3 regions of the Pseudoalteromonas sp. UG3-2 genome follow, and region 1 is predicted to be linked to each of the others. Evidence: predicted binding sites of a transcription regulator. Region 1 holds the regulator's gene; each other region holds the start of a gene.
The links. The regulator MetJ, encoded in region 1, represses methionine synthesis genes. The targets are predictions, from matches to a motif close to TAGACGTCTAGACGTCTA.
Positions count from the first base shown of each region.

Region 2: a site for MetJ is predicted at 3,735-3,752, ahead of R3P39_RS18145 (homoserine O-succinyltransferase). Genes of this name have one in related genera too.
Region 3: a site for MetJ is predicted at 2,441-2,458, ahead of metK (methionine adenosyltransferase). Genes of this name have one in related genera too.

Region 1 is NZ_JAWLJU010000002.1:2,710,413-2,717,320, forward strand. Features, by position in the region: gene priA (primosomal protein N') at 1-1,703, opposite strand, end outside; gene rpmE (50S ribosomal protein L31) at 1,913-2,128, shown strand; gene R3P39_RS15190 (malic enzyme-like NAD(P)-binding protein) at 2,827-4,068, shown strand; gene metJ (met regulon transcriptional regulator MetJ) at 4,156-4,476, opposite strand; gene metB (cystathionine gamma-synthase) at 4,818-6,035, shown strand; gene metL (bifunctional aspartate kinase/homoserine dehydrogenase II) at 6,040-6,908, shown strand, end outside.
Region 2 is NZ_JAWLJU010000002.1:3,318,596-3,325,503, forward strand. Features, by position in the region: gene R3P39_RS18125 (hypothetical protein) at 1-463, shown strand, start outside; gene R3P39_RS18130 (hypothetical protein) at 552-743, opposite strand; gene ggt (gamma-glutamyltransferase) at 1,027-2,715, shown strand; gene R3P39_RS18140 (DMT family transporter) at 2,765-3,655, opposite strand; gene R3P39_RS18145 (homoserine O-succinyltransferase) at 3,814-4,761, shown strand; gene R3P39_RS18150 (homocysteine S-methyltransferase family protein) at 4,751-5,830, shown strand; gene metH (methionine synthase) at 5,841-6,908, shown strand, end outside.
Region 3 is NZ_JAWLJU010000002.1:1,517,038-1,523,945, reverse strand. Features, by position in the region: gene R3P39_RS10120 (CYTH and CHAD domain-containing protein) at 1-176, shown strand, start outside; gene R3P39_RS10115 (HDOD domain-containing protein) at 295-1,140, shown strand; gene metK (methionine adenosyltransferase) at 1,188-2,339, opposite strand; gene tkt (transketolase) at 2,721-4,712, shown strand; gene R3P39_RS10100 (methyl-accepting chemotaxis protein) at 4,808-6,823, opposite strand.

The DNA.
Region 1 (6,908 bases):
TGTTCTGTGGCACGAAAGTCACAAGAATAGAGACCAGAGTCAACATCGAGAATAATAACCAGGCTGACATCGGCAAAGTGATGACCTTTTGCCAACATTTGCGTACCCACCAAGATTCGCGCTCCCCCTTGGTTGATTTCTTCTAGGGCGCTTTCAAGGCTGCCTTTACGGCGTGTAGAGTCACGGTCGATGCGCGTGATGGGAATGTCGCTAAAGCGTTCAGTTAAAAAGCTCTCTAATTGCTCAGTGCCAATCCCTGCCGGCATAATTTGTGTGCTGCCACAGTCAGGACATTGTTGTGGCACAAAGTCTTGCTCACCACAGTGGTGGCAGACCAAACGATTAAGGCTGCGATGATAGGTAGCGCTAGTCGAGCAGTGGCGGCAGGTGTTTAGCCAGCCACACTCGTGGCACATTAAGGTCGGGGCAAAGCCACGGCGATTGAGAAACACCATCACTTGCTTGCCGCGAGCTAAGGTCTTTTCCATCCAATGTAAACTCATTGCCGAAAAGCCTCCTTGCTCGGGCTGACCTTTCATATCAACCAATTCGAACTTATTGTCTTGCTGGGTCTGAGCGCGCTTGGTTAAGCTCAATAATTGGTACTTATTGGTAATGGCTTTGTTGAGGGTATCGAGTGCCGGCGTTGCGGTGCCTAAAATAAGTGGGCATTGTTGCTGGTGGGCTCGAAAGGCCGCGAGATCCCTAGCGTGATAACGCAGTCCTTCTTGCTGTTTAAAGGAACCATCATGTTCTTCATCAACGACTATCATGCCCAAACGTTGAAACGGTAAAAAGACTGCAGAGCGAGTGCCAATCACTAGGGCGCTACTGCCTTTTTCAGCGCGCCGCCAGGTATGCATGCGCTCATTATCGGTTAAATTAGAGTGCCAAAGATCAATGGGAATGTTCTTAAAGCGCTTCTTAAAGCGGTTAACGGTTTGCGGAGTTAGGCCGATTTCTGGCACTAAGATCAGCGCCTGCTGACCGGCTGCTAAGATTTGCTCTAAACATTGTAAATAAACCTCAGTTTTACCACTGCCGGTTACCCCCTCGATTAAAAACGTGCGATATCCTTGTTGGGCATTAATGGCACTGCAAATGGTGGCTTGCTGATCATTTAAGCGTGGCTTTTTATCCAGTTCTAGGGGTTGCTGAGACCAGTTACATTCATGTTCAATATGTTGTTCAATAAGCCCTTTTTGTTCTAGACCCTTAATGGTTTGCTGGGCAAAACCTAACGCTTTGAGCTCACTTAACTTGATGGCTCCCCCTTCGTGCAACTGCGACAATAAGGCTTGCTGCTTCTTGGAGCGTAACGTCGGTAACGCTAGGCCTTTTTCCGATAAGCTCAGCAGAGGAATTTGCGTTTTATCTGGATTACCACCATCACGTAGCACCGCCGGTAGTGCGGTGAATAGAGTGTCACCGATAGGGTGGCAATAGTATTGTGCCACGAAGCGCAGGAATTGCAGTTGCTGGGTGTTAAAAACAGGGTGGGTGTCTAATACACTTAACACGGCTTTTAGTTTTGCTTCTGGTACATCGGTGTGATTTTTCTTTTGCAGCGCTATGGCTGTGCATTTACGGTTACCAAAATTGACGCTGACACGCATACCGGGCTCTACTTGCTGGTGCGGCTCTAATAGGTAATCAAAAGTGCGGTGCAATGGCAACTTAATAGCAACTTCAAGAATGAGCATAACAACTCCGTGTGACTAGCGCAGTGATGCAGTATATACCGAAGCAAAATAGAAGTGAAAACTTCGCCGGTGTGATAATAAAAAAAGCCAAAATATTGCTTGTAGAATGTTCAGTTAAACACTAAAATACGCGTCCACAATTTTTGTATAACTACGTATGGTGCCAAGCTTCGGGTTTGGAGAGCGATACGGCCTAATTAGAGGTTGCTATGAAAGAAGGTATTCATCCTAAGTACGAGACGATCACTGCATCGTGTTCATGCGGTAACAAGTTCGAAACTCGTTCTACGCTATGTAAAGACATTCACCTAGACGTTTGTTCTGCTTGTCACCCGTTCTACACAGGTAAGCAGAAGATCCTAGATACAGGTGGCCGTGTTGATCGCTTTAACAAGCGTTTCGGTGCACTTAGCAGCAAGAAGTAATCTTGCCTGTCTAGTCGGAAAAAGCACCTTCGGGTGCTTTTTTTGTGCCTATCTCTTTTTGCCTGCGGTCGTTTTCACGACGAAACTTCATCCCTCTTCACGACAAAAAAACCTACTTTGGCAGCAATTCTTTACTAATTAATTGAATTAGAGTTTTAGCTCTATTCTCGAGCTAAATAACGAATATTTCCTTGGCTTGATTGTGAATTTGCCGAGAGCTTATATATTTATGAATACTGCAGCTGTGTAAGTAGAGTCTATAAGTTTTGCAATATGGCGGTTAAATTTTAAGAAATTAAGGTTAAAAGCCGTAAAAATAAGTTTTCTTTGCCGAAATAGAAATGTCTTAATGACTGCTGGGTTTTTCATCTTTTATGCATGGATTTGCAGCCGACATAGATGAAAATAACAGGGTCATGATGTGAAAAATTTCTTAAAAGTGCGGTCATCTTCTGAGAAAAGTCGGTGAAGTATCGCTGCCAGTGGATAGACCTGATTTTACTTGAATAATCAAGAGAACTCGGTATCGTGTGATCACGGTCGATTAACTATATGTCCTATTGACAAGGCTTCTTTGCAGCGTCGTCGTGCATATAGTTAATCGCACTGTATTGGGCCAATAGGTTGTCTTGCTCCAATGCGTAAAATGCGAACATTTACCACACTCTCACATTAAATTCGTAGGAAAATATCGCGCCATGACAGACTTTCGTCAACAAGCTTTAGATTATCACGCAGAACCCGTTCCAGGTAAAATCAGTGTTGAGCTGACTAAACCAGCAGAGACCGTCAAAGACTTAGCCTTGGCTTATAGTCCAGGGGTAGCAGAGCCAGTCCGTGAGATTGCAGCTGATCCTGCGAATGCCTATCGCTACACCGGTAAAGGCAATATGGTTGCGGTGATCAGTAATGGTACTGCGATTCTTGGTTTAGGTAATCTTGGGCCGTTGGCCTCTAAACCGGTGATGGAAGGTAAGGCTCTGTTGTTTAAGCGCTTTGCGGGTCTTGATTCCATCGATATTGAAGTAAAACATAACACCACCGAAGACTTTATCAATACGGTTGCCAATATTGCTGACACTTTTGGTGGCATTAACCTAGAAGACATTAAGGCGCCAGAGTGTTTTGAAATCGAACAAGCCTTGATTGAGCGCTGTGAAGTGCCTATTTTCCATGACGATCAACACGGTACTGCAATCGTTACCGCCGCTGGCATGCTCAATGCGTTAGAAGTGCAAGGCAAAGATATTCACGATGCCATTATTGTGTGCTTAGGTGCCGGTGCTGCGGCTATCGCTTGTATGGAACTGCTGATTAAGTGTGGTGCTCAGCGAGAGCATATTTATATGCTGGATAGAAAAGGCGTTATTCACACTCGTCGTGATGACTTAAACGAATATAAGAAGCTGTTTGCCAATAACACCGATAAGCGCACTCTACAGGATGTGATTGCCGAAGCCGATGTGTTTGTTGGTGTCTCTGGCCCAGATCTGTTGTCGCCAGAAAACCTTAAACTAATGGCCGACAAGCCAGTGGTATTTGCCTGCTCCAACCCAGATCCTGAAATTAATCCGGATTTAGCCAATGCTACACGAGATGACTTAATCATGGCCACTGGACGCTCAGATTATCCTAACCAGGTAAACAACGTATTGTGCTTCCCATTTATTTTCCGTGGTGCTTTGGATGTCCGTGCTACCGCCATTAATGATGAAATGAAAATTGCCGCGGTGGAAGCGATCCGTAGTATTGCTAAAGAGCCGGTCCCTGCCGAGGTGTTGAAGGCCGCTGACGTGGACAGTTTGGAGTTTGGTTGTGACTATATTATTCCAAAACCCATGGATCCACGTTTATTACCGCGTATTGCCAGAGCTGTGGCGGAAGCGGCTGTGGAGTCAGGTGTGGCACAAATTGATATGCCAGAAGACTACATGAAGTAACGAATAGTATGTAAATAGTAATAAAAAAGCCTCTAATATAGAGGCTTTTTTATTTCTGAGCGTGATACCAATTCGCTTAAATTGGCATTACTCCTCATTGATCTCAGGTATTTCCAAGCCGCGCTCCGCCATGATCTCTCTGACTTCTAGCGGGATCCTTTCCGGATTGTCTTTGCGCAGATCTTCATCACTGGGCAGAGGTTGCCCTGTAAATGCATGTAGAAATGCTTCACAAAGCAGCTCGCTATTGGTGGCATGACGTAAGTTTTGCACCTGGCGGCGCGTTCTTTCATCAGTTAACACTTTTAGCACATTCAAAGGAATGCTCACTGTGATCTTTTTAACTTGTTCTGCTTTTTTACCGTGTTCTGCATATGGGTGAATATATTCACCATTCCATTTTGCCATAATCGTGTACTTGCCTCAGTTACATCAATGCCAATATGACTGGGTTCTGAACTGCATTATCCACAACTTAAAAGTGTTAGGTAAACTTCTGACGGTCAAGTCTTAACCTACTTCAGCCTAATGAATAAAGTAATCCGCTATAGCGAGATCGTAAGATCCCTGCCATAGTTTTCAATAACTCAGTCGTATTAGCAACGCCTAAAGTGGCGAAATTTTATCGGTTTAAAAAAGATAGTCAAATACTAGTTACTTAGCCATTTAGAAGGATAAATGTTTTGACTTCTAGTTTTATATAAACTAACCTTTTGGACGTCTAAACATCCAAATATCTAGGTGACCCTATGAGTCAGAGTAACAAATCAACGGTGACAGTGCGTCACGGCATAGAAGCGGACCAAGCACATGGTGCTGTGGTACCGCCACTTTATCTCTCTACGACCTATTCGTTTGCCGACTTTGATACCAAACGTGACTATGACTATGGCCGTAGTGGTAATTTTAACCGTGACGTGTTGGCAGAGGCGCTCACTGAACTTGAAGGCGGCGCGCGAGGTGTTATTACCGCCACCGGAATGGCAGCAGTGCATCTGATCACGCAACTGTTAAATCACGATGATACCTTAGTGATCCCCCATGATTGCTATGGTGGCAGCTACCGTCTATTTACCTCATTAGCTAAGCGTGGCTTGCTGAACCTAGAAGTATTGGATCTTACCCAGCCAGACAACCTCAACAAGTTAGCAGAAATAAAGCCAAAACTGGTTTGGATTGAGACACCCAGTAACCCTATTTTAAGGCTGACCGATATCGAGGCAGTGGTAGCAGCGGCACATGCTGTTGGTGCATTAGTTGCGGCGGACAACACCTTTTTATCCCCAGCACTGCAAAACCCAATTGCTTTCGGTGTCGACATTGTTGTGCACTCCACCACTAAGTACATTAATGGTCACTCGGATGTGGTCGGTGGTGCGGTGATCGCTCGCACCCAAGAGCTGGGCGATGAGCTGACATGGTGGGCCAATAATATTGGTATTACCGGTGCGCCCTTTGATAGCTATTTGACCCTTAGGGGGCTGAGAACCCTTAACGTCCGGCTGCGCCAGCATCAAGAAAACGCTCAAGCCATTGCAGAATACCTTGCGGCTTCACCCCATGTAAGCCAAGTTTATTATCCTGGTTTAGCGAGCCATCCACAGCATGAATTGGCGAAAAAACAGCAGCTCGGCTTTGGTGGCATGGTGAGTTTTAACATTAAAGGCAATCTAGATACTGCTGCGCGTTTTTTAACTTCGTTGCAGCAATTCTCCTTGGCGGAATCATTAGGGGGCGTAGAAAGCCTAATCTGTCACCCAGCCACTATGACCCATGCCGGCATGGATCCACAAGCACGACTAGAAGCTGGCGTAGGTGATACCTTGATACGTATTTCGGTTGGCATTGAGGACGTACGCGACCTTATCGCAGACTTAGAAGCTGGGTTTACCTGTATTTATGCTAACAAGGCGACGGATGATGCCAAATCATTCAAATTGACGCCTGCACACACAGTTTTATGGTGAGGGAATGACAAAAGTTGTACATAAATTTGGTGGCTCGAGCTTAAGTTCAGCAGAGCGCTATCAAGTCGTCGCAGGCATAGTGCTAGAGCATTGCCAAGCGGGAGATTGTGTGGTTGTTTCGGCTGCCGGTAAAACCACAAATACCTTGGTTACCTTATGGCAAAGTTATCAACAGCAAGACGATCGGGCATTTAATGACATCTTACTGCAACTTGAGAACCATCAACGTGAATTAATTGATGCCTTATTCGTTGGCTCTGTTCATCAGGCGCTGTTGCGCGAGTTAAGCCAAGAGTTGCAAACCATCACCACAGCAAGACAGGCGCAGCAGCTGCATTACGCCAGTTTATTAGCCCATGGTGAGCTTTGGTCTGCGCGACTGTTAGCAGGCCTTATTAAGGCCAGTGGAGTTGACGCCTGCGATGTCGATGCTCGGCGCTTATTTACGCAACAAGATGGCGTATTACTGCACGCACAGAATCAAGCATCGTGTCAGGCTCAGCTTGAGAGCAACAAAATTAATGTAGTCACCGGCTTTATTGCCAGTAACAGCCACGCAGAAACGGTGACTTTAGGTCGCAATGGCAGTGATTACAGCGCAACCTTACTGGCCAGTTATATTGATGCTGAGCAGGTGGCTATTTGGACTGATACCACAGGTGTGTTTAGCGCCGATCCAAGAAAAGTGGCCGCGGCGGTAAAATACCAGAAAATATGCCGCTCGCAGGCGGAGTTGTTAGCTCGTCTTGGCAACCCAGTGCTGCACGCTAAAACCCTCTCCCCACTGAAAAACACTGACATTAAATTGCAGGTGAGAAGCAGCTTTGACCAAGACACTGCAGGCACGGAAGTAGTAAAAGCCGGGTATAGCAA
Region 2 (6,908 bases), 610 kb from region 1:
TGAGCCTAAGGCATTTGATGCCTTGCTCAGCTTGTCGGCCGATGATCCTATGATGCTAGTCAACACAGCTAAAGGTTTGGCACCAATGTTGGCAGACTTAGAAATTCCTACGGATGGCAGTGCGGTATCCATCAAGCAATACCTTCCAGCGCCAACGCTTCTGGACGTTGACGTTAAACTGGCACTGAAAGGCCAGCACCTAGTGTTGTTTAGTGGCGATACAAGCACCCAGGTTGCCACTAAGTTGGCCGGCCAGAAACTGGAGAAGAATGGTATGGTTGCGTTTGAAATTGACATGCAAGCGGCAATGCAACCGTTAATGGCTATGTTGGCGGCTTCTGGCGAACCCTTACCCAAAGAATTCGCTGCACTGTCTAAACAAAACATGCACTTAGCCCTAAGCATGGATGTCAGTGATAAAGGCCTAGTGCTTGGTAGTGATATTGTGCTTAAGAAGCCTTAAATTAATTGAGTTCACTCTGCAATCAATACTAACAATGACATGCCGACTTTACGTCGGCATTTTTTTACTTAATGGTCATCAACGGCTATTAATCACACATATAATAACGGTTTGTAAAGGCACAGTTGTGATCGCCATAGCATGATACCGCCGCCGTTAAGCAATCTTGGCGATTAGTGGGAATATCATAGCCGCCAGCAATTTGCGGTGTTGCTTTATGCGCTAAGGTCTTATTATTCGATAGGTTTTTCAGCGGCTTTTTCGCTAATTTAATTTTCATAGTCATTTCCTTTGTTTTGTCATTTCACACAGGTTCAATGTGCGTTAAATAATCTTCACACTGCCAGTAAGAATGCTTTTCCTTTTTAGGGAACGACAGGGAAGTTTAAAATGTAATATAAATGATAAGTTTGTCAAATAAATGTTTTTAATGCGATTTGTCTCTGTTCGTTTGTCGGCTATTTTCATCCATGTCACACTGAGCGAAATCAGAGATTAGCAAGATGGATTTGTTTATGACTAACGTGAGTAGATGGTTATCTAGCTGCCTGTTGAGTGCAGCTATGGTGTTGTCGCCTTGGGGGAACGCCAATGAAACGGCGATATTTAGCTCCAAAGCTACCGCTCAGCCACAGTGGGCAGAGCAGGGGATGGTTTCCAGTCAAGAAGCGCTGGCAAGCCAAGTCGGTGTCGATATTTTACGGCAAGGTGGTAATGCCGTTGACGCTGCCGTGGCCGTTGGCTTTAGCCTTGCGGTAACCTTACCGCGAGCTGGCAACCTTGGTGGCGGCGGCTTTATGCTGGTGCATTTGGCTGAGCAAGACAAAACCATTGCTATTGATTATCGCGAAATGGCGCCAAGTAAAGCCCATAAAGATATTTTTATCGGCGAGGACGGTAAAGTAGACTCCAAGCTCAGCCTGCAACACGGCTTAGCCGTAGGCGTACCTGGCACGGTAATGGGTATGGAGCTGGCGCTAAAAAAATACGGCACCATGACCCTAAGTGAAGTCATTCAACCGGCGATAAAACTAGCGCGCAACGGTATCAGGGTGACGTCGGATTTAGCCAACTCATTATCACATGACTACATCCGAGCGCGAATGTTAGATGTACCGGCATCGAAAGCCATTTTTTATAAGCAAGATGGCAGTAATTACCAACCTAATGAAGTCTTAGTACAAACGGATTTAGCCGACTCACTGCAGCGTATTGCCAAACGCGGCAGTGCCGGGTTTTATCAAGGTGAAACCGCCGAAAAAATCGTTGCCGCGGTGCAAGCGGCAGGCGGTATTATGTCGCTCGAGGACTTAAAAAACTATCGCGCGTTGGAGCGTCAACCGGTGACGGGCCAATACCGTGGCTATGAAGTGGTGTCCATGCCGCCCCCTTCCTCAGGTGGCGTGCATATCATTGAAATGCTCAATATGTTAGAGCAGTACCCAATTAAAAAGCTCGGCCATAACAGTGCCGCCACCATCCATCTGATGGCAGAGGTGATGAGACGCGCCTATGCCGACAGAAGTAAATACTTGGGTGACCCCGATTTTTATGATGTGCCAGTGGCAGAGCTCATAGATAAGCGCTACGCAAAAAAACGCAGTTCCGATATTAATCCAGACACCGCAACACCTAGCAGTGCAATTAGTCCAGGTACGCTGCTGCCCTATGAGAGCAACCAAACAACCCATTACTCGGTCGTCGACAAGTGGGGCAATGCCGTAAGTAACACTTATACCCTGAACTTTAGCTATGGCTCCGGCATTGTGGCTGCGGGCACAGGGATACTTTTGAATAATGAAATGGATGACTTCTCTGCTAAACCTGGGGTGCCCAATGGCTTTGGCCTGATCGGTGGCGAAGCCAACGCGGTTGCCGCCAATAAACGCCCTTTAAGTTCCATGACACCCACCATAGTGATGAAAGACGGTAAGCCATTTTTGGTTACAGGCAGTCCTGGCGGCTCGCGGATCATTACCACCACGTTACAAATCATTATGAATGTCATCGACCATGGCTTGAACATTGCCGAAGCCACCGTGGCTCCGCGTATTCATCACCAATGGTTACCAGATGAAATACGCATTGAGCGCAGTTTAAATGTCGACACTCGACGCTTACTTGAAGCAAAAGGACATAACTTGTCGGAAAAAAATGCCATGGGCTCTACGCAATCCATTATGTTGACCGACAAAGGGATATTTGGTGCTTCAGATCCCAGACGTGCCGACAGCGCAGCACTTGGTTATTAACACTGCGGCGACTTAATCGCTGTTAATAAGGGGCAAACAGCCCCTTTTTTTATCCCTGTAGCAGTAAAAACACGCCCAGTAATGCGATGACACCACCGCTTATCATGGTTTTGGTGATGGCCTCACGTTTTATCACCGCCATAGTCATTACCATCAAAGGCGCGGTGGCAAAAATAGTTTGTGCTATGGCCGGATCGGTGTGGTTTACCGCAATAAGCTGTAGCCATAAGCCTACGAAAGTGCCAAAAAAGATGGCCGCAAACAGCCAATTTTTAGCATCAATTTGCTTAAGGGTCAGGGCGCGATAAAGGCTTTGCGAGCGCAGAAACGCCACCAACATGGCAACAAACAAGGTACCAGAGCCAAGTCTTATCAATGCTGCCCACAAACTGCTGATGTTTTCGTGGTTGAGCGCGCCTTTGGACAGCACCATACCTGCGGCTTGGCATGTGGCGGCAGTTAACGCAAAAACAACCCCCAGCAGGTAGTGCTTTTTATCCATCACCGGTTGGCTCTTGCTCGGTTTTATCGCCAGCATGACTCCCAAGGTCGTAATAATAATGCCCAGCCACGCTGATGCACTGAGGTAAACGCCTAATATGACAATATTCAACATACCGGCAATGGCAGGCGCTAAACTTTCAATCACCAGGGTTCTGGCCGGGCCAATATTTCGTAGTGCCGCAAAATAGGCACTATCACCAATGGCAATGCCTAAGATGCCACTGGCAATAAGCCAACCCCAGCTAGACAGTTGGCTAGGTAACAAGGTGTCTGAGGTAACAAGGATAGCGAATAACATTAACGCCGCGGCGATAACGCCCTTGGTGACATTCAACTCAAATGGGCTGAGATGGTGACTAAAGCGTTTATAAAGTACCGTTGAAAAGGCCCATAAACATGCGGCAGCGATTGCTGCTCCTTCACCAAGTCCAATCATAAGTCGTTTAGTACCTCATTAAAAATGTATTAGCAGCGTGCAGTATACGTGGATTGGCCAGAATAATCTCAATTGTATTTGGACGTCCATCCATCTAGAGGTTGATATTTTCTGGTTTCGGTTCATAATAACGGCATTCGATTTTTTAGGAGCATGGTATGCCAATCACGGTTACTGACGAACTTCCGGCCATTAGTCAATTACGTCATGAAAATGTTTTTGTGATACCGCAGAGTCGGGCTTCAACTCAAGAAATCCGTCCGATGCGCCTTGCTATCCTTAATTTGATGCCCAACAAGGTAGAGACCGAAGTACAGTTTATTCGACTGTTAGCCAATACGCCGCTGCAGGTCAACGTCGACTTACTGCGCCTAGACACCCACCGCAGCTCAGAAAACTCAGAGCAGCATTTGGATATGTTTTACCGCTATTTTTCGGATGTAAAAGATAAAAACTACGATGCTTTAATTGTCACGGGCGCACCGCTGGCGCACCTGGAATACCATCAAGTGACGTATTGGCAAGAGCTGTGTGACTTTTTTGATTGGGCCGAGCATCATGTGACTTCGACCCTGTTCTCGTGTTGGGCGGCTCATGCGGCCATCTACCATCACCATGGTTTAAAGCGCGAGCTAAAACAAGACAAGCTTTGTGGGGTGTTTAAGCACTATTGTTATTTTGAGCACGGTGCTTTAACTCGAGGGTTTGATGATGAGTTTCTGGTGCCGCATTCGCGTTATGGTCATATCGATTTTGCCCAAATACAACGCTGTGAAGACTTAGTGGTATTGGCAGGCTCTGAGACTGTGGGGGCGTATTTACTTAAAAACCAGTCAGGAAGTCAGGTCTATATTACCGGGCATCCAGAATACGATGCCGACACCTTGGAAAAAGAGTACCAGCGCGACTGTGCAAAAATGGCCAACGCGCCTTTACCACAAAACTACTTTCCCGATGACGACCCCAGTCGGACGCCATCAAAAACCTGGCAAAGCCATGCGTTTTTGTTATTCTCAAACTGGTTAAATTATTACGTTTACCAGACCACCCCATACGATATCAACCTGGTTAGCCAAGATGTAAGGACTAACAATTATGCCGAGTAATTCTGCCGTGAACGGTGAACAAATCAGTCAGCAACTGGCTCATGCCATGAGTCAGCGCATCCTTATTTTAGATGGTGCCATGGGAACCATGATCCAGCAGCATAAACTTGAGGAAGAAGATTATCGTGGCGAACGCTTTAAAGACTGGCACGTGCTTATTAAAGGCAACAACGACCTGTTAAGTCTGACTCAGCCTGAGATCATCAAACAAATTCATGGCGATTATTTGGCCGCGGGCGCTGACATTATTGAAACCAATACCTTCAATGCCACGACCATTTCCATGGCTGACTATGACATGGCGAATTTAAGTCGAGAAATTAACCTTGAGTCGGCGAAACTGGCCCGCAGTGTGGCCGATGAGTTTACCGCAAAAGAGCCCAATAAGCCCCGTTACGTTGCCGGTGTTTTAGGCCCTACCTCGAAAACTTGTTCGATTTCTCCCGACGTCAATGACCCGGGTTTTCGTAACATCACCTTTGATAAATTGGTGGCGGCTTACGTCGAGTCAACCTTGGCACTGATCGAAGGCGGTGTGCATTTAATTTTGATTGAAACCATTTTTGATACCCTAAACGCTAAAGCAGCGTCATTTGCCGTAGAAGAAGCATTTGAGCAAGCAGGGGTTACTTTACCGGTGATGATTTCTGGCACCATTACCGATGCTTCTGGGCGAACCTTGTCGGGGCAGACCACAGAAGCGTTTTATAACTCCATCCGCCATATCAAGCCGATATCCATTGGCCTCAACTGTGCACTGGGCCCAGACTTATTGCGTCAATACGTCGAAGAGCTCGCCAGTGTTTGCGAAACCTATACCTCTGTGCACCCCAATGCCGGTCTACCCAATGAGTTTGGTGAGTATGATTTAGAAGCGCAAGAAATGGCGCAAGAAATCATCGACTGGGGCCAAGCGGGTTTTATTAATATTGTTGGAGGCTGTTGCGGTACTACGCCTGAGCATATTCGCGCCTTTGCCAAAGGACTCGAACACACCGCGCCACGGCCCTTACCTACGCTTGAAGTGCGGATGCGCTTGGCTGGCCTTGAAGCATGTAACTTAAATTAGGATTTTCACCATGACCCAAACCGCAGTATTTACCAATGTTGGTGAACGGACTAACGTCACAGGCTCTGCACGATTTAAACGCCTGATTTTAGAAGAAGATTACGAAACGGCATTGGAAGTAGCCCAAGAGCAGGTGGAAAATGGCGCGCAAATTATTGATATCAACATGGATGAAGCCATGTTGGACTCCAAAGCCGCCATGGTTAAATTTCTTAACCTGATTGCTTCTGAGCCAGACATCTCCCGAGTGCCCATTATGGTCGACTCATCAAAATGGGAAGTCATTGAAGCTGGGCTCAAGTGCATTCAAGGCAAGGCCATTGTTAACTCTATTTCGCTTAAAGAGGGCGAAGCGCCTTTTATTCAACAAGCGAAAACCATTAAGCGTTTCGGCGCTGCTGTGGTGGTAATGGCGTTTGATGAAGACGGCCAAGCGGAAACGGCCGACAGAAAGTATGAGATCTGCGCCCGCTCCTATGACATCTTGGTGAAGCAACTTGGCTTCCCGCCAGAAGACATCATTTTCGATCCTAATATCTTTGCGGTGGCCACGGGGATTGAAGAGCATGACAACTACGCCGTTGAATTTATTGAGGGCACGCGGCGCATAAAACAGAATTTACCTCACTGTAAGGTGTCGGGTGGGGTGTCGAATGTGTCTTTCTCTTTTCGCGGCAACAACCCCGTGCGCGAGGCCATTCACTCGGTGTTTTTATATCACGCCATTAAAGCGGGTATGGACATGGGGATTGTCAATGCCGGGCAATTGACGGTGTATGATGACATTCCCAGCGAACTGAGAAATGCCGTTGAAGATGTGATCCTCAATAAAGACCCCGGCGCTGGTGAGCGCTTAGTGGAGATCGCGCCAAAGTACTCTGGTATGGCACAAGCCGAGAAACAAGAGGACTTAGAGTGGCGCAGCTGGCCGGTTGCTAAGCGCTTAGAGCATGCTTTAGTGAAAGGGATCACGGAGTTTATCGATGAAGATACCGAAGCCTGTCGCCAGCAATTTGATAAGCCCATCCAGGTCATTGAGGGGCCGTTAATGGATGGCATGAATGTGGTCGGCGATTTA
Region 3 (6,908 bases), 1.2 Mb from region 1:
TCTATGGTATTTACGAGTTAGAAACCTTGGCGTACCTACACCAACTATGCCAAAGCCAAAACTCTGAGGCATTGCAAGAAGTGCAATCATGGCTACGGCAAAAATCCGAGTTTCTCATCAGTGCCATGGAGCAAAGCCGACAATCGTCGATGAACAGCGAACCTTACTGGGCATAAAGACACACTCTATAGCAGTGGCTTACGCCACTGCTTATGTCATCAAAAAACTAATTTAATTTCTCACATTTATTTTTTGCTGGGCTACACTTTTTTATATCCATCTTGAGGTACTCCAATGATAGATATAGATGAAAAAGTGCTTAGCGACCTGCGTGGTGGCTTTAACCTACCTGCAAAGCCAGAAACCTTACAAGCACTGCAAAATGAACTGGCAAAACCCGAACCTGAGCTGATTGCCGTGGCTGATATTGTTGCTGCGGATGTTGGGGCGTCAGCCGCGGTATTAAAGGTGATTAACTCTCCCGCCTATGGCTTAGCCCGAACCATCACCGATATCAAGCAGGCTGTGATGTTCTTGGGGGTGACTTGTATTACCCAGTTGGTGACGGGGTATTTACTGAAAAATGCCTTTGATCAGTCGAAATGCTGTATTTCGTTGCAGCAATTTTGGGATAACGCCGCTGACATTTCACAAGCTGCTATGGTGATAGCGCGCTATTTAAAGTCGGACGTGCCTGCTGAAAACCTGCAGATGTTGGGATTGTTTCACGATGCTGGCATACCCGCCATGGCGGTAAAATACCCAGACTACAACGAAGTGTTCACTTGCTCTATTGAGCGCCCCGAACAAACCTTAGTGTATTACGAAGAGCAGCGTTATCCAGCTCCCCATACTGTGGTGGGATACTTTTTAGCCAGCTCTTGGAACCTACCAAAAGAAACCTGCCAGATGATTTTACGTCACCATGATGTCAGCTATTTAGACGAGTCACATGGGGTGGAGTATTGGCAAACCTTTGCGGCGTTGAAATTAGCTGAAAACCTCTGCTTTGAAGCTAAACACTTTCGTAGTTGTGCTGATTGGCATGTATTTCGAGACAGAGTAATGGTGGAGCTCAACCTCAGTGAGGACGAGTATCAAGATTTAAAAGACGACATTAATGATCTTTTTATCAACTGAAACAAAAAAGGCGCCATAGGCGCCTTTTAAACTCATTCGCTGCTGGGTTACAGTCCCGCAGCTTGGCGCAGAGCGTCGGCTTTGTCTGTTGCTTCCCACGGAAACTCATCACGACCAAAGTGACCGTATGCCGCCGTTGGCTTGTAAATTGGACGTTCTAAGTTCAGCATACTTAGCAGGCCGTATGGACGCAGGTCGAAGTGCTCACGTACTAAGGCAATGAGGCGATCTTCTTCCAGTTTACCAGTACCAAAGGTTTCAATGCTAATTGAAGTTGGCTCAGCCACGCCAATCGCGTAAGACACCTGCAGCTCACATTTATCCGCCAACCCAGCCGCAACGATGTTTTTCGCTACGTAACGTGCTGCGTATGCTGCTGAGCGGTCAACTTTTGATGGATCTTTACCAGAGAAAGCACCACCACCGTGACGTGCCATACCACCGTAGGTATCAACGATGATTTTACGGCCAGTTAGACCACAGTCACCCATAGGACCACCAATTACGAAGCGACCCGTTGGGTTGATAAAGAATTTAGTGGCGTCGGTGATAAGCTCTGCCGGTAGGGTAGGCTTGATAATGGTTTCCATTACCGCTTCCACTAAGTCGTCTTGTGACACTGAATCACAATGTTGCGTTGAAAGCACAACGGCATCAATTCCTACTGCTTTGCCATTTTCATAAGCAAAAGTGACCTGCGACTTAGCGTCAGGACGAAGCCAAGGTAAAGTACCGTCTTTACGTACTTGTGCTTGACGCTGAACTAAGCGGTGTGAATAGGTGATTGGGGCCGGCATAAGTACATCGGTTTCATTACAGGCGTAACCGAACATCAAGCCTTGGTCACCAGCGCCTTGCTCTTCTGGGCGAGCGCGATCAACACCTTGGTTGATATCCGGTGATTGTTTACCAATGGTATTTAAAATTGCACATGAATCGGCATCAAAGCCCATATCTGAGTGGGTGTAGCCGATTTCGCGCACGGTTTTACGAGTAAGTTCCTCGATATCAACCCAAGCACTGGTGGTGACTTCGCCACCTACCATGACCATGCCGGTTTTTACGTACGTTTCACACGCAACACGTGCTTTTGGATCTTGCTCAAGGATGGCATCGAGTACCGCATCAGAGATCTGATCGGCAATCTTATCCGGGTGACCCTCAGAAACAGATTCAGAAGTAAATAAATGTTTTGCCATTGTATTTATGCTCACAAATATTGCGCTTCACAGACATCAGGAACAGCGCTAAAAATTAAGGGGCGTATTGTAACCAATAAACCATATTGTTGACCAGCTATTTTACGCCTAGACGTCCAAAATGGTTTAATCTTTTTTTGTCGGTGCAAAAAGTCGAATTTTGGCCATTTTTATGACTTTTGCCGTTGCACATCGCCATACAAATAAGTAAGAATGGGCTGATATACCCAAGTGCCCTCAAACCACTTCACTGTTTAGGAAGCCCGCGAGCAAGCGACATCAATACGCTTAGCGGTCCGCTAATGAAGTGCTTGGCCATAAGCCTGTCGAGGGTATTTAGGTATTACATCCCGCGAAACACATATAAAGGTAGGAGAATTCATGCCATCTCGCAAAGAACTTGCTAATGCAATTCGCGTTCTTTCCATGGACGCAGTACAACAGGCCAAGTCTGGTCACCCTGGAGCCCCTATGGGCATGGCTGACATCGCGGAGGTACTTTGGCGCGACTTTTTAAAACATAACCCTAACAACCCAGAGTGGTTTGACCGCGATCGTTTTGTGCTGTCAAACGGCCACGGTTCAATGCTGATTTATTCACTACTGCATTTATCTGGTTATGATTTATCAATCGACGATTTGAAAAACTTCCGTCAGTTGCATTCAAAAACCCCAGGTCACCCAGAGTATGGTTACGCCCCTGGTATTGAAACCACTACGGGTCCATTAGGCCAAGGGATCACCAATGCAGTGGGCATGGCGATTGCCGAAAAAGCACTAGCAGCGCAGTTCAACCGCGACGAGTATGACATTGTAAACCACTATACCTACACCTTCTTAGGCGACGGCTGTTTAATGGAAGGTATTTCCCATGAAGCTTGTTCACTGGCAGGCACATTGGGCTTAGGTAAGTTAATCGCATTTTGGGATGACAATGGCATCTCAATCGACGGTGAAGTTGAGGGCTGGTTCAGCGACGATACGCCAAAACGTTTTGAGTCTTATGGCTGGCATGTTATTGCTGACGTGGATGGCCACGATAGCGACGCCATTAAAGCGGCCATTGAGGCGGCACAAGCTGAATCGGATAAGCCGACGCTTATTTGTTGTAAAACCGTCATTGGTTATGGCTCACCAAATAAATCAGGCAGCCACGACTGCCACGGTGCACCGCTAGGTGATGATGAAATCAAAGCAGCACGTGAATTCCTAGGTTGGAAACATGGCGCATTTGAAGTACCAGAAGATGTATATGCTAAGTGGGATGCAACATCACGTGGTCAAAACCAGCAAAGCGAGTGGCTGATTAAGTTCACTGAATACCAAGCGCATTATCCTGAGCTAGCTGCCGAGTTTGAGCGCCGCATGAAAGGCGAGCTACCGGCTGATTGGTCACAAAAGACAGAGCAGTATATTGCCGAGCTACAAGCAAACCCTGCCAACCCAGCGACGCGTAAAGCATCACAAAATGCCCTAAACGCGTATGGCCCAATTTTACCTGAGTTTATGGGTGGCTCTGCTGACCTCGCAGGTTCTAACTTAACTCTTTGGGATCAGTCAAAAGGCGTTACTGCAGAAGATGCTTCAGGCAACTACATTTTCTATGGGGTGCGTGAGTTTGGTATGTCGGCCATCATGAATGGTATTGCCCTGCATAAAGGCTTTATTCCTTACGGTGCTACTTTCCTAATGTTTATGGAGTACGCTCGTAATGCGGTGCGCATGGCGGCACTGATGAAGCAAAGAAGTATTTTTGTTTATACTCACGACTCAATTGGCCTAGGTGAAGATGGTCCAACTCACCAACCAGTAGAGCAAATGGCCAACCTTCGCACCACACCAAACCTCACCAGCTGGCGTCCATGTGACCAAGTTGAATCAGCGGTAGCATGGCAGCAAGCGGTTGAGCGGGCAGACGGTCCAAGTGCGTTGGTATTTACGCGTCAAGGCCTAGAGCAACAGCCGCGCAGTGCTGAGCAGGTAGCAGCGATTAAGAAAGGTGGCTACGTACTGTCTTGCGATGGCGAGCCAGAAATCATCTTGATTGCAACAGGTTCAGAAGTACAGCTTGCTGTGGAATCAGCCGAGCAACTTCGTGCTAGCGGTAAAAAGGTACGTGTTGTGTCTATGCCATCGACTGACGTCTTCGATGCGCAATCTGCTGAGTACAAAGAAAGCGTACTGCCAAGCGCGGTAACACGTCGTGTTGCCATTGAAGCGGGCATTGCTGACTTCTGGTACAAGTACGTTGGCCTAAATGGCGCAATTGTTGGCATGACTACCTTTGGTGAGTCAGCACCAGCAGGCGAGCTGTTCAAGCTATTTGGCTTTACCGTAGACAACGTAGTAGAAAAGGCCAATGCCTTGTTCTAATGCCAATGGTATCTGTCCAGTTTAGCGCTGGACAGAATCAATGAGCAATAAAAAACCCATGCACTGCATGGGTTTTTTGTTGCTTGATTAATTCATTATACCTTGAACTGATCCACCGATAACCGCAGTTCTTCGGCAAGTTTTGCCACTTCAGAGCTCGAGATAGAAGTTTGGCTTGAGCCTTCAGCGGTTTGCTCGGCAATCGTCACGATAGACTCTAAGCGCTCACTGATCTCTTGTGCCACTTGTTGCTGCTCATTAGCGGCGCTGGCAATCTCTTCACTGACGTCATGTGCTTGTGATACGGCGGTGGTGATCGAATTTAGGGCTTCGTCAGCAAGGTCACTTTGGGTAACACAAGACTCAGCCTGTTGTTTGCCTTTTGACATTGCTGATACGGCTTCTTCGGCGCCCGACTGCAGCGACTCAATCATCGACTGAATTTCTTGCGTCGACTCTTGGGTTTTGCTGGCCAAAGAACGCACTTCGTCGGCCACAACTGCAAAGCCTCGGCCTTGTTCACCGGCACGCGCGGCTTCAATAGCGGCGTTAAGCGCCAGTAAGTTAGTTTGCTCGGCAATACCACGGATAACATCCAAAATACCGCCAATAGAGGCGCTGTCTTGGTGTAACTTGTTGATCACCGTTGAAGCTTCTTCTACTTCGCGAGCAAGCTGCTCAATGGTGTGTTTGTTTTCTTGCGAAATGCCTTTAACGCGTTCCGCTTCTTTATCAGCATTTTTGATTTCTTGTAACGCTTGGTGCGCACTATTACTCACACCATGAGAGGTACTGCTCATTTCTGTGGTTGCTGTCGCCGCTTGCTCAACTTGGGCTTGCTGGTTCTTAATCGCTTGGCTTGACTCTGTGGTGATGGTCGAAGTCTCTTCAGACGCCGCGGCCAATTGCGTAGAGCGTGAAACAATACCGGTAATAAGCTCTCGTAGGCTAGTGATCAGGGTATTACAGCTGCGCGACAGTTCACCAAATTCATCTTTGGCTGAATCATCTAAACGTTGAGTCATGTCGCCACTGGCCACAATGTTTAACACTCGGTTGACCTCAGAAAGCGGGGTAGTGATGCGACTTACGGTAATGTAAGCCACAGCTACTGCCATTAAAGTGGCGACTGTCATGCCAATCCAAGTCCACAGGTTAGCCGTGCCTACGTCGTTTCTCACGCCCTCTTGCAGGTCAAAAGCAACGTCGCTAGCCTGAGCCAGTAATTCATCTAGCTGTTTAAGTGCCGCTTGCGTGGTTTTCTCAGCGTCATTTAATTGCTTACGGGTTTGCTCTTGAGCCTGTATTAGGCGTTTTTGGTTTTCGCCAATACTATTACTGCCAATGATCTGCTCTTTTAAGGTGCTAAAATAGTCTTCTAGGTCACTCAGCAGGGCATCATCTAAATTACTGACAGGTTCTCGCATAAGCTCGATGTTGCCCTCGATTTCTTCAATCACAAAGCGTTGCTCGCTGCGAATAATCTCGAGGGTGTTCAAGTCTTGTATGGTAAGCATATCGTTGGCGCTGGCCACGATGGAGGTAAAGTTGGTTTCCATCTTAGTGGCTGCTTGATAGGCTCGCTGATCGGCAGCTTCAAGGCCGTCTAAATCGATGATATCGACGGTAACCATGGTGGCATCTTCCGCGGCAATATCGACCTCAAACAGCTGATCTTTTAAACGGTTTTTAAGAGATAGCTCAGAGGACTTTTCAGCCACTAGGCTATTCATGGCTTTCACAAAGGCGGTGTAGCTATTGCCAACTTGGCGGCTACTGGCCGATAACTGCTCATCACTTGAAACCACATCTTGTAATTGCGAGTAGGTTTTATCGAATATTTTTTGGCGCTGAGCAAACTGCTGCTTTAGTTGCGCTAGCTCGTCTTCAGTGCGGGCATAAAAACTACCCTGAGCCATTTTACTCATTACCGTAAACTCAACCTTAAGCTCGGAGCTTTTTGCCAGTGCAGGGAGTGAAAGGTTATTTACTTGTTGAGTAGAGTTGTCAATGTTAGCAATTCTTAATAGAGAATTGCCCCCGATAAGAAGAAGCAACAGGGTGATGGTGATAAAACCACCCCAAATTCGTTGGCTAACAGTCAAGTTCATGGCTTTCCTACAAAATTTACAAAGCGATATGAGTACTTATCGGTTTTATTGCTGATAAGTTAAGTATTTATAGCAGATGTGACTA